4 regions of the Janthinobacterium sp. LS2A genome follow, and region 1 is predicted to be linked to each of the others. Evidence: predicted binding sites of a transcription regulator. Region 1 holds the regulator's gene; each other region holds the start of a gene.

Region 1 (2,201 bases):
CGGGCCTGACCTTGCTGACGCGCGAAGAAGTGACCTTGCAGCCGACGGAAACGCTGGGCTGGCCGATCCGCCTGCGCGTGCCGCACGGCGTGGGCGAGAAGGGGTCGAACAAGATTGCGATCGAATTGCAATCGCTGGACAACCCGTCGCTGCATGTGCGTGAAAGCGCGGTCTTCATCGTGCCGCGGTGATGCAGGAAGGCCGGTCCCCGCACGGGGGCTGGCCGTTTACAGAGGAGAAATACCATGTCCGACAGTCTGAAACTGCAGCCTCCCGTTGCACCGTGGTACAAGCATCGCTGGCCATGGCTGCTGATGATCGGTCCCGGCCTGTCCGTGGTCGTCGGCAGCTTCATGGGCTATATCGCCTTTACGCAGCCCGACGCGCTGGTGGTGGGCGATTATTACAAGCAGGGCAAGGCGATCAACCAGGATTTGAAGCGCGACACGATCGCCAGCGACCTGGCCATGGATACGAGCCTGGCGTACGACGTGGCGCAAGCGCGCCTGAGCGGTTCCGTGCACAGCTTCGGCAAGGCCTACCAGGGACCGCTGCAGCTGCACCTGGCGCATGCGACCCTGCCGGAAAAAGATATCAAGCTGCTGGTGCAGCCCGATGCGGCCGGCAATTTCTCGGTCGCGCTGCCGATGCTCGAGCGCAGCCGCTGGCAGGTGCTGGTGGAAAACGACAAGCGCGAGTGGCGCCTGTCCGGCATCTGGACCTGGCCCGTGCAGCGCAGCATCGCGCTGCATGCGGACGAAGAGTTATAAGCCTTACTTGCAGACGTCCGTGCCTGCCGTAATGGCTTTCAGCTTGGCTGGTTGCAGGATCTCGATCTCGCGGTTCGAGACGCGCAGCCAGCCTTCCTTCTTGAATTTCGACAATAAACGGCTGACGCTCTCGATGGTCAGGCCCAGGTAGTTGCCGATTTCCTCGCGCGACATGCGCAGCTGGAATTTGCTGCTCGAATAGCCGCGCGCTTCGTAGCGCGACGCCAGGTTGACGATGAAGGCGGCAAAACGCTGCGTCGCCTGCATATTGCCCAGCAACAGCATCACGCTTTGCTCGCGCGTGATTTCCTGGCTCATCATGCGGTGGAAATGACGCAGCAGGGTCGGCATATTGCCCAACAATTGTTCCAGGCTGGAAAACGGGATTTCACACACTTCGCTGTCTTCGAGCGCCACCGCATTACAGTGGTGGCGGTCGGCGCTGATGGCGTCCATGCCCAGCAGTTCGCCGGCCATCTGGAAACCCGTCACCTGCTCTTCGCCGCCCGGATTGATCTGGTACGTCTTGAAGTGTCCCAGGCGGATCGCGTACAGGTTCTGGAACGAGTCGCCGATGCGGAACAGCGAGGCGCCGCGCACGATCTTGCGGCGGCGGCCGATGATCTGGTCCAACCTGTCCATGTCGCCCATATCGAGGCCCATCGGCAGGCACAATTGATGCATGCTGCAGGTCGAGCATCGCGCACGCAACGCTTCCACGGTCACTGTGGGCAAGGTTGGAGTGAGTAGCGCTTCAGTCATGTCGGTACCTTTTAGAAAATGCAACAACAAGTTTACTGCATACAGGGTTGCCGTGTGCCAATTTCACCGCAATTTCGGCGAATAAACGACGTTCCGACTTTAATTATATGGCAACATCGTCAAAAGCCCATGCGGGGAGGGCCATTTGCGCGGCGCCGCTTGCCAACTTGATGTATTGATAGGAAAATTCCTAACAGCATTATCTGCCGCCTGTGCCGCCCGGTACTGAAAAGGAAATCATGAAGCCTCTCGGCATCAAAGCAAAAGTCGCGCTGGCCACCAGCCTGACCTCGATCGCCATGATCGCGCTGGTCACCATGATCCAGGTGCAGCACATGCGCGACGACTTCACCCGAGTACTGCTGAGCCAGCAGTCATCCCTGATCAGCCGCACCGCTGCCGAGCTCGACGACAAGCTGGGCATGCTGCTGCAGATCGTCACCCTGACGGCCAGGCAGCAGCCGCCGGAACTGATGGCCCAGCCGGCCCAATTGCGCGAATACTATTCGCGCCGCTCGATGCTGGTGCTGTTCGACGACGTGCTGGTGCTCGATGCACATGGCGCCGTCGTGGCCGACATGCCGGAAGTGGCGGGGCGCGCCGGCATCAACGTTGCCGAGCGCGAGTATTTCCAGACCGTGCTGCGCACGCGCCAGCCCATGATCACCG
Region 2 (2,201 bases), on a different contig from region 1:
AGGTCGAAGCCGCCCTGGCGTACGTGGTTGAGTACTTCAAAGCCGTCGATGGCTTCACCCACGATATCGATGTCCGGCGCGCCGTCAAGGATGCGCTTCAATCCTTCTCGCATGATGGTGTGGTCGTCGGCAATCACAATACGTATCATAGGCGGGCAATCTGGATGCGTGAAATCTGCTCTGTCCGTCACCGGACAATCAAATGTTGAGAAACGAGAAACGTTGCCATTTTAACTGACGCGGCCGAAAATTTGCCTTTTTCTTAATGTGCCGGCAACGGCGGTCTGCGTGGTCATGTGACCCCTTATTCCGACGGTGGTTCCTTGATCAGCCTATGCACGAGTACCGGCAGTTTTGAGTGCGACAGCACCTTGTTGGTCACGCTGCCCAGCAGCAATTGTCCCCAGCCGCTGCGGCCATGCGAGCCCATGAAAATCAGGTCGCAATGCTGCAATTGCGCCACTTCCACGATTTTCAGGGCGGGGCTGTCGGAAAAGGCCGTCAAGCCCGTCGCTTCCAGACCCCGCTTGGCGGCCGCGTCGAGGATGGGCTGCCAGTGGTCGGCGCCCGCCTTGCGCATGGCGATGCGGTACTCCTCCTCGCTGGGGTAGCTTGGCGGAATGATCTCGATGTATACCGGGTACTGGTATTCGGGCGCCACGTACACGGCAAGGATGTCGGCGTGCATCTGTTCGGCAAAGGCAACGCCGGCACAGGCCGTCAAGTTGGAGACGGTGGAGCCGTCCGTGGCGATCAGAATTTTCTTATACATGGCAGATCCTTTGACGGTGACTGAGCGCACGCAACGCCTCTTATTGTAGACGCGGCGGCAGCATTGTATTCATGTAAAGACTTGATAATTATCAACACAACTGCACCTTCAGTATAGACAACATTGGCAGAAAGATCGTGTTTTAGCTGCAACGCTGTCCATACTGCGCTGTTGCGCGGGCGCCCGGAAGCAGGATTTGTTGTACTACGCGTGGTCTTGCACGCACGCCAATGGTAGTATTTCAAAATACAACAGCAGGAACACTTATTTCCTGGTGGAAAAGCTCTTGTGGACCAGCTTTGCACCAGGAAGCGCGTTTTGAGATTTACCAACAGGGCGGCGCCCTGCTACACTCGCACCATCGCAGCGGTATTGCCTCAAATCATCTTAATCGAGAAATTGTGGGTATCAGTCTGTAAAACGCACAGTTCAGGCGGAATTTTGACAAATTATGGAGAAGCAGGGATATGACCAACGCCGCTGATGATTTCGACGCATTATTCGATGAAGTATCTGCGCAAAGTGCGGCCGCGGCTCAGCCCGCACCTGCCGCCGCGCCCGCTCCCGCCGTGATTGCGGATGACGATTTCGACGCGCTGTTCGACTCCGTGTCGGCCAGCGCCGCCGTGCCGGCAGCCGCCGTGGCAGAAACGCCAGCCGCGCCGGAAGCGGCGCCCGTGGCCAGCGCCGATGCGCCTGGCGACGCGGCCGATCCCGTCGACCAGTCCGACAAGCCGATGTTCGAGCGCCTGGGCGGCATCGTGCGCCTGCTGCACGATTCGCTGCGCGAACTGGGCTACGACAAGGCGTTGACGGAAGCGTCGTCGCAGATCGTCGACGCCCAGGACCGCCTGGAATACGTCGCCACCCTGACCGAACAGGCAGCCAACAAGGTTCTGAACACGCTCGACGAAGGCATGCCGGCGCAAGATGTGCTGTCGAAGAAGGCCAAGGACATGGACAGCCGCTGGACAGCCCTGTTCGATGGCAAGCTGAGCCTGGAAGAATTCAAGGCCCTGGCCGGCGATTCGCGCCAGTTCGCGCAAGCCGTTTCCGAAGCAACGGAAGCGGAAAAAGCGCGCTTGCTGGAAATCATGATGGCGCAGGACTTCCAGGACATCACGGGCCAGCTGATCAAAAAAGTGGTCAACATCACCAAGACGGTGGAAAACGAACTGGCCCAGCTGCTGCGCGACAACGCGCCGGCCGAAGTGCGCGAGAAACTGGCGCAAAAGCCGGTGCCGCTGATGCAGGGCCCGTCCGTGCCGTCGGTGGCGCTGGACCAGGATAATGTAGACGACCTTCTTGCGGATTTGGGATTCTAATGGACGATATGCTCAAGGATTTCGTCGTTGAGGCGATGGATCTTGCGGTTAATGTTGAAGAGCACTTGTTGCGCCTCGAGCGCGATCCTGACAACAAGGAAACA
Region 3 (2,201 bases), on a different contig from region 1:
CCAGCAGTCGCCCACCATGTCGCGCAGGGGGCGCGTGCTCACGCCCGGCAATTCCGTGGTGTGGCAGACGTACAGCTTGCCCTGCACCTCGTTGCGCACGAGGATATCTTCCAGCGCTTCCGCATTGCTGGCGGGGTGGCCAAAGATGCCGGGAGAAATCAAACCATAGCCGGCCCACAATAATTCCTTGCGCAGCGCTCCCCGCTCGGCCGCGCCGATGCTGCCGGCCGGTCCGATCACCAGGGTCCAGCTGCCATCCCAATGCACGACCAGCGGCGCATAGATGCGGCGGTAGGCACGTTCGAAGCGGGCCAGCGCCTCCGGGCGTATCGTATAGGCACTGCGGCGGCCATCGCGCTGCGAGCTGAGCCAGCCTTCCTGCGCCAGGCGGAACACGCTGGTGCGCAATAAGCGGTCATTGACGCCGAATGGCGCCAGCAGTTCGATCAGGCTGCCCAGCCAGATGGCGCCGCCGCGTGGCACGATGGCGTCGCCAAAGATGGTCATCACCAGGGACTTCGAGCGCGGTGGGTCGCTTTCCAGGAAATCGGCTATCCATGCCGTGCAGCGGGTGTTCTTCATGTGGTTCCGGTCTGGCCGTGTTGCGGTCGAATCAATAAAAGCAGCAGTTTACTTGGCTGCGCGGGTAGCGCGGCAATAATTTGCCGGAAGCGCTGGTGGCGCTCCATAGTGTTTTCTCATAAGCAATATCATACGCACAAAAAAGCTGCACAAGATACGAAATTTTAAAATGATTCATATCAAGTGTATGCAAATCGTTTTTTGTATCGTATTATCTGTTCATCGCACCGCGTTGCTGCGCAAAATCAAAGACATGGGAGACACATCATGTACGCACAAATGGTTGAAACCGGCCTCAAGAACGTCCGTTCCCTCGACGACATGGGTCAAGAAGAGCGCGCTTTCCAGGCGCGCATCGACGAAGGCATCAAGATCGAGGCCAAGGACTGGATGCCGGACGCCTACCGCAAGACCCTGATCCGCCAGATTTCGCAGCACGCGCACTCGGAAATCGTCGGCCAATTGCCCGAAGGTAACTGGGTCACGCGCGCGCCGACCCTGAAACGCAAGTCGATCCTGCTGGCGAAGATCCAGGACGAAGCGGGCCATGGCCTGTACCTGTACAGCGCTGCGGAAACGTTAGGCGTATCGCGCGACGACTTGCTGGCCGCCTTGCACTCGGGCAAAGCCAAATATTCGAGCATCTTCAACTATCCGACCCTGTCGTGGGCCGACATGGGCGCCATCGGCTGGCTCGTTGACGGCTCCGCCATCATCAACCAGATTCCCCTGTGCCGCTGCTCATACGGTCCATATGCGCGCGCCATGATTCGCGTGTGCAAGGAAGAATCGTTCCATGCGCGCCAGGGCTACGACATCATGATGTCGCTGTGCAAGGGCACGCCCGAGCAGAAAGCCATGGCGCAGGATGCGCTGAACCGCTGGTGGTGGCCATCCCTGATGATGTTCGGCCCGTCGGACGCCGCCTCCGTCAACAGCGCCCAGTCGGCGCAATGGCGTATCAAGCTGTTTTCGAACGATGAACTGCGCCAGCGCATGGTCGACCAGACCGTGCCGCAAATCGAATACCTGGGCTTGACCGTGCCCGATCCCGACCTGAAGTTCAATGCGGAGACGGGCCACTATGAATTCGGCGAGATCGACTGGTCCGAGTTCAACAACGTCCTGAAGGGCAATGGCCCGTGCAACCGCGAACGCCTGCAAACGCGCGTCAAAGCGTATGAAGACGGCGCATGGTTCCGCGATGCCTTGGTCGCGTATGCAGACAAGCAAGCTGCTAACAAAGCGGCAGCGTAAATACATAAGACAGATAGGGGATAGCAACATGAGCAAAGAATGGCCATTGTGGGAAGTTTTCATCCGCAGCCAGCACGGCCTGGCGCACAAGCATGTGGGTAGCCTGCACGCGTCCGACGCCACCATGGCGGTCAACCATGCGCGCGACGTCTACACGCGCCGCAATGAAGGCGTGAGCATCTGGGTGGTGCGCGCGGCCGATATCGTCGCCAGCAGCCCCGGCGACAAGGGCGCCCTGTTCGAACCGTCGAACAGCAAGGTGTACCGCCATCCCACCTTCTTCCCGATGCCGGAAGAAGTCAAGAACCTGTGATGGGAGCGCCTGCAATGGATGACAAGGTCAATTACCTCTTGCGCCTGGG
Region 4 (2,201 bases), on a different contig from region 1:
TCTCGCCGGCCACCACCACTTCGGCACGGCCGATCGGCGTGCCGTTGACCTTGATCACCAGCGGTTCGCCGGCCAGCATGTCGAGTTCGATCACGCTTTCCGGGCCGATGGCCATCAACTCTTCCAGCGAGATGCGGGCCGAGCCCACTTCCAGTGTCAGGGTGACGGGAATCTTGCGCATCATTTGCGGAATGTCGCGGCGCGCGCGGGTGCTGGCCACGTCGGAGACGTCGCCCTGGTCGATGATCATGTCATCGCCCAGGTCTTCCAGCAGGGTTTCGCTCTGGTTGGTATCGGTGATATTCATATTATTCGACATCTTCAAATGAGGTTAAACAGAGCTTGCCCTTGTGTTCGGAAACAGCCGCTGTAAATAAACGGGAGTCGTCAAGCATGACGTCGGTACGGCTCAGGCTGACTGGAATCACGTCGCCCACGCGCAGGTCGAACAAGGCGCCCAGCTGCACCTGCTTGCTGACGAGCCGGCCTTCCAGGGTCACTTGCAGGCGCGAAGCGAGCGGGCGTACGCTGCCGCGCAAGGCTTTCTTCGCTTGCGCGCGCTCGGGCAGCAGGCCGCGCAGCACGTCGGCCATCAGGCGCTTGTCCAGCGAGAACCAGAACTGGCCGCTCTGCCCCGCTTCGACGTCGCTGAGCGCCACGGTGACGATCCAGCTGCCGCGTGCCGGGTGCACGCCGGACTGCACGGCGACCTCGGCAGTGGTGTCGATGTCGCTGCTCTTGCCCAGGGTTTGCAGGTTCTTGTGGATGCGGGTGAACAAACTGTGGACCAACTGTTGTCCCAGCACCACAGCGAGGCGCTCTTCCGTTGCCGTCACGCGCACTTGCGCCGGATCGGGCAGCGCGCCCTTGGCGCCGGCACTACCGTAGCGATAGTTCAGCACGCTCAACAGTATCTGCCGTTCGAGCGCAAAGCCCGGCTGGCCGGCCGGCGTGGAAAAACTCAGCCAGCGGTTCACGCTGTCTTCGTTCTCCACGCGCGACAAGGTCACGGCGTCGATCTGGAAATTGCCCCAGTAGCGACGGCTCATCGGCTGGCGCAGGGCCACGGCCAGGTCGTCGCGCAGCTGTGCGCCGAATACATGCAGCAAATGGACAGGGCGTCCAAGCAGACAGGAATCGAGGACTTGATGGCGCACAGTTTGATCTGTCTTGGTAATGATTGTCATGTAGTGGTCATGTCGGTATTGCGGTGGCAGAACAAATTATACGGATCGCCCGAAATTAAATACAGCATCATCTTGGCCTTGCCGACAGGTCTGCAAGCAAACGATTGCGCATCGTATCGCATGCTCGATGGCTACGGTGCTGAACAATACATGAAAAAGCCAAATATTGCCATGTATCAATATTCCTTGAGGCAATCCTCTCTTTACTTTATAGTTGCCCCGAGGTAAGCTTATAGCGAGAAAATAGTGATTTGCAGTGCGCCATTCCGCTTACCTGATTCCGGTTTTTATGGCAGTTCCCAGCTCCTCTTATTGCCACCAGAAGAAACTTTTATCAGATAATCATTAGTTGTCATGGCCATGTAAATCATGTCGGCGCAGGTCTGCCGGGTTTGTTTGAATCTGCTGAGCGGATGGTGTGGCAACTGATAAAACTGATGGGCCCAATTGAAATCGGGCCGGGCAAGATGGCATTCAATGTAATGCCTGCCGGAATGGCAAACCAGTAATTTCTGATTGATACGTCACCGCATATTGAAAGTAGAGGGCAAGATGAGCAACGAACTCGCAGGTCTGATCAAGGCCGATCTGGCAGCACTGAGCAATGACGCGCACGCCCTGGGCGCCAGCATCATGCCCGCCGCCCAGTTCGGCGCACCGGAACAATCCGGCTTCTCGTTTGCACAAAGCATGAAAGACGCCATCGGCAAGGTCAACGGCGACGACCGCCTGGCCGCGCAGAAAATGAGCGACGTCGACAGCGGCAAGAGCGACGACATGGTCGGCGCCATGCTGGCCAGCCAGGAAGCGAGCCTGTCCTTCTCCATGTTGATGCAAGTGCGCAACAAGGTCATGGGCGCCGTCGACGAACTCATCAAACTGCCTCTGTAATCTTCACGTCCTGATCCACGCCCAGCCTCCCAGCGAAAGTTACCCCAAGTGATTACCACCATGAAGTCCGCATTTGCGCGCTGGCGCCCTGGCGCCCAGCCCGCCATCCCGCCCGCCCTGCTG

Evidence for each region. The regulator FNR, encoded in region 1, switches genes on or off when oxygen is low (the NO sensors DNR and NnrR bind a similar motif). The targets are predictions, from matches to a motif close to TTGATNNNNATCAA.
Region 2: a site for FNR is predicted at 854-867, ahead of V3C40_RS19980 (universal stress protein). Genes of this name have one in related genera too.
Region 3: a site for FNR is predicted at 752-765, ahead of paaA (1,2-phenylacetyl-CoA epoxidase subunit PaaA). Genes of this name have one in related genera too.
Region 4: a site for FNR is predicted at 1,354-1,367, ahead of V3C40_RS15245 (FliM/FliN family flagellar motor switch protein). Genes of this name have one in related genera too.

The regions. Positions count from the first base shown of each region.
Region 1 is NZ_JAZHPB010000006.1:66,214-68,414, forward strand. It holds gene ccoG (cytochrome c oxidase accessory protein CcoG) at 1-191, shown strand, start outside; gene V3C40_RS17815 (FixH family protein) at 246-770, shown strand; gene fnr (fumarate/nitrate reduction transcriptional regulator Fnr) at 774-1,532, opposite strand; gene V3C40_RS17825 (response regulator) at 1,772-2,201, shown strand, end outside.
Region 2 is NZ_JAZHPB010000007.1:95,861-98,061, reverse strand. It holds gene V3C40_RS19985 (response regulator) at 1-149, opposite strand, end outside; gene V3C40_RS19980 (universal stress protein) at 305-772, opposite strand; gene V3C40_RS19975 (protein phosphatase CheZ) at 1,240-2,097, shown strand; gene V3C40_RS19970 (chemotaxis protein CheA) at 2,097-2,201, shown strand, end outside.
Region 3 is NZ_JAZHPB010000002.1:597,130-599,330, reverse strand. It holds gene paaX (phenylacetic acid degradation operon negative regulatory protein PaaX) at 1-582, opposite strand, end outside; gene paaA (1,2-phenylacetyl-CoA epoxidase subunit PaaA) at 850-1,839, shown strand; gene paaB (1,2-phenylacetyl-CoA epoxidase subunit PaaB) at 1,868-2,152, shown strand; gene paaC (1,2-phenylacetyl-CoA epoxidase subunit PaaC) at 2,152-2,201, shown strand, end outside.
Region 4 is NZ_JAZHPB010000004.1:531,180-533,380, reverse strand. It holds gene V3C40_RS15250 (FliM/FliN family flagellar motor switch protein) at 1-307, opposite strand, end outside; gene V3C40_RS15245 (FliM/FliN family flagellar motor switch protein) at 309-1,187, opposite strand; gene V3C40_RS15240 (flagellar hook-basal body complex protein FliE) at 1,740-2,078, shown strand; gene fliF (flagellar basal-body MS-ring/collar protein FliF) at 2,139-2,201, shown strand, end outside.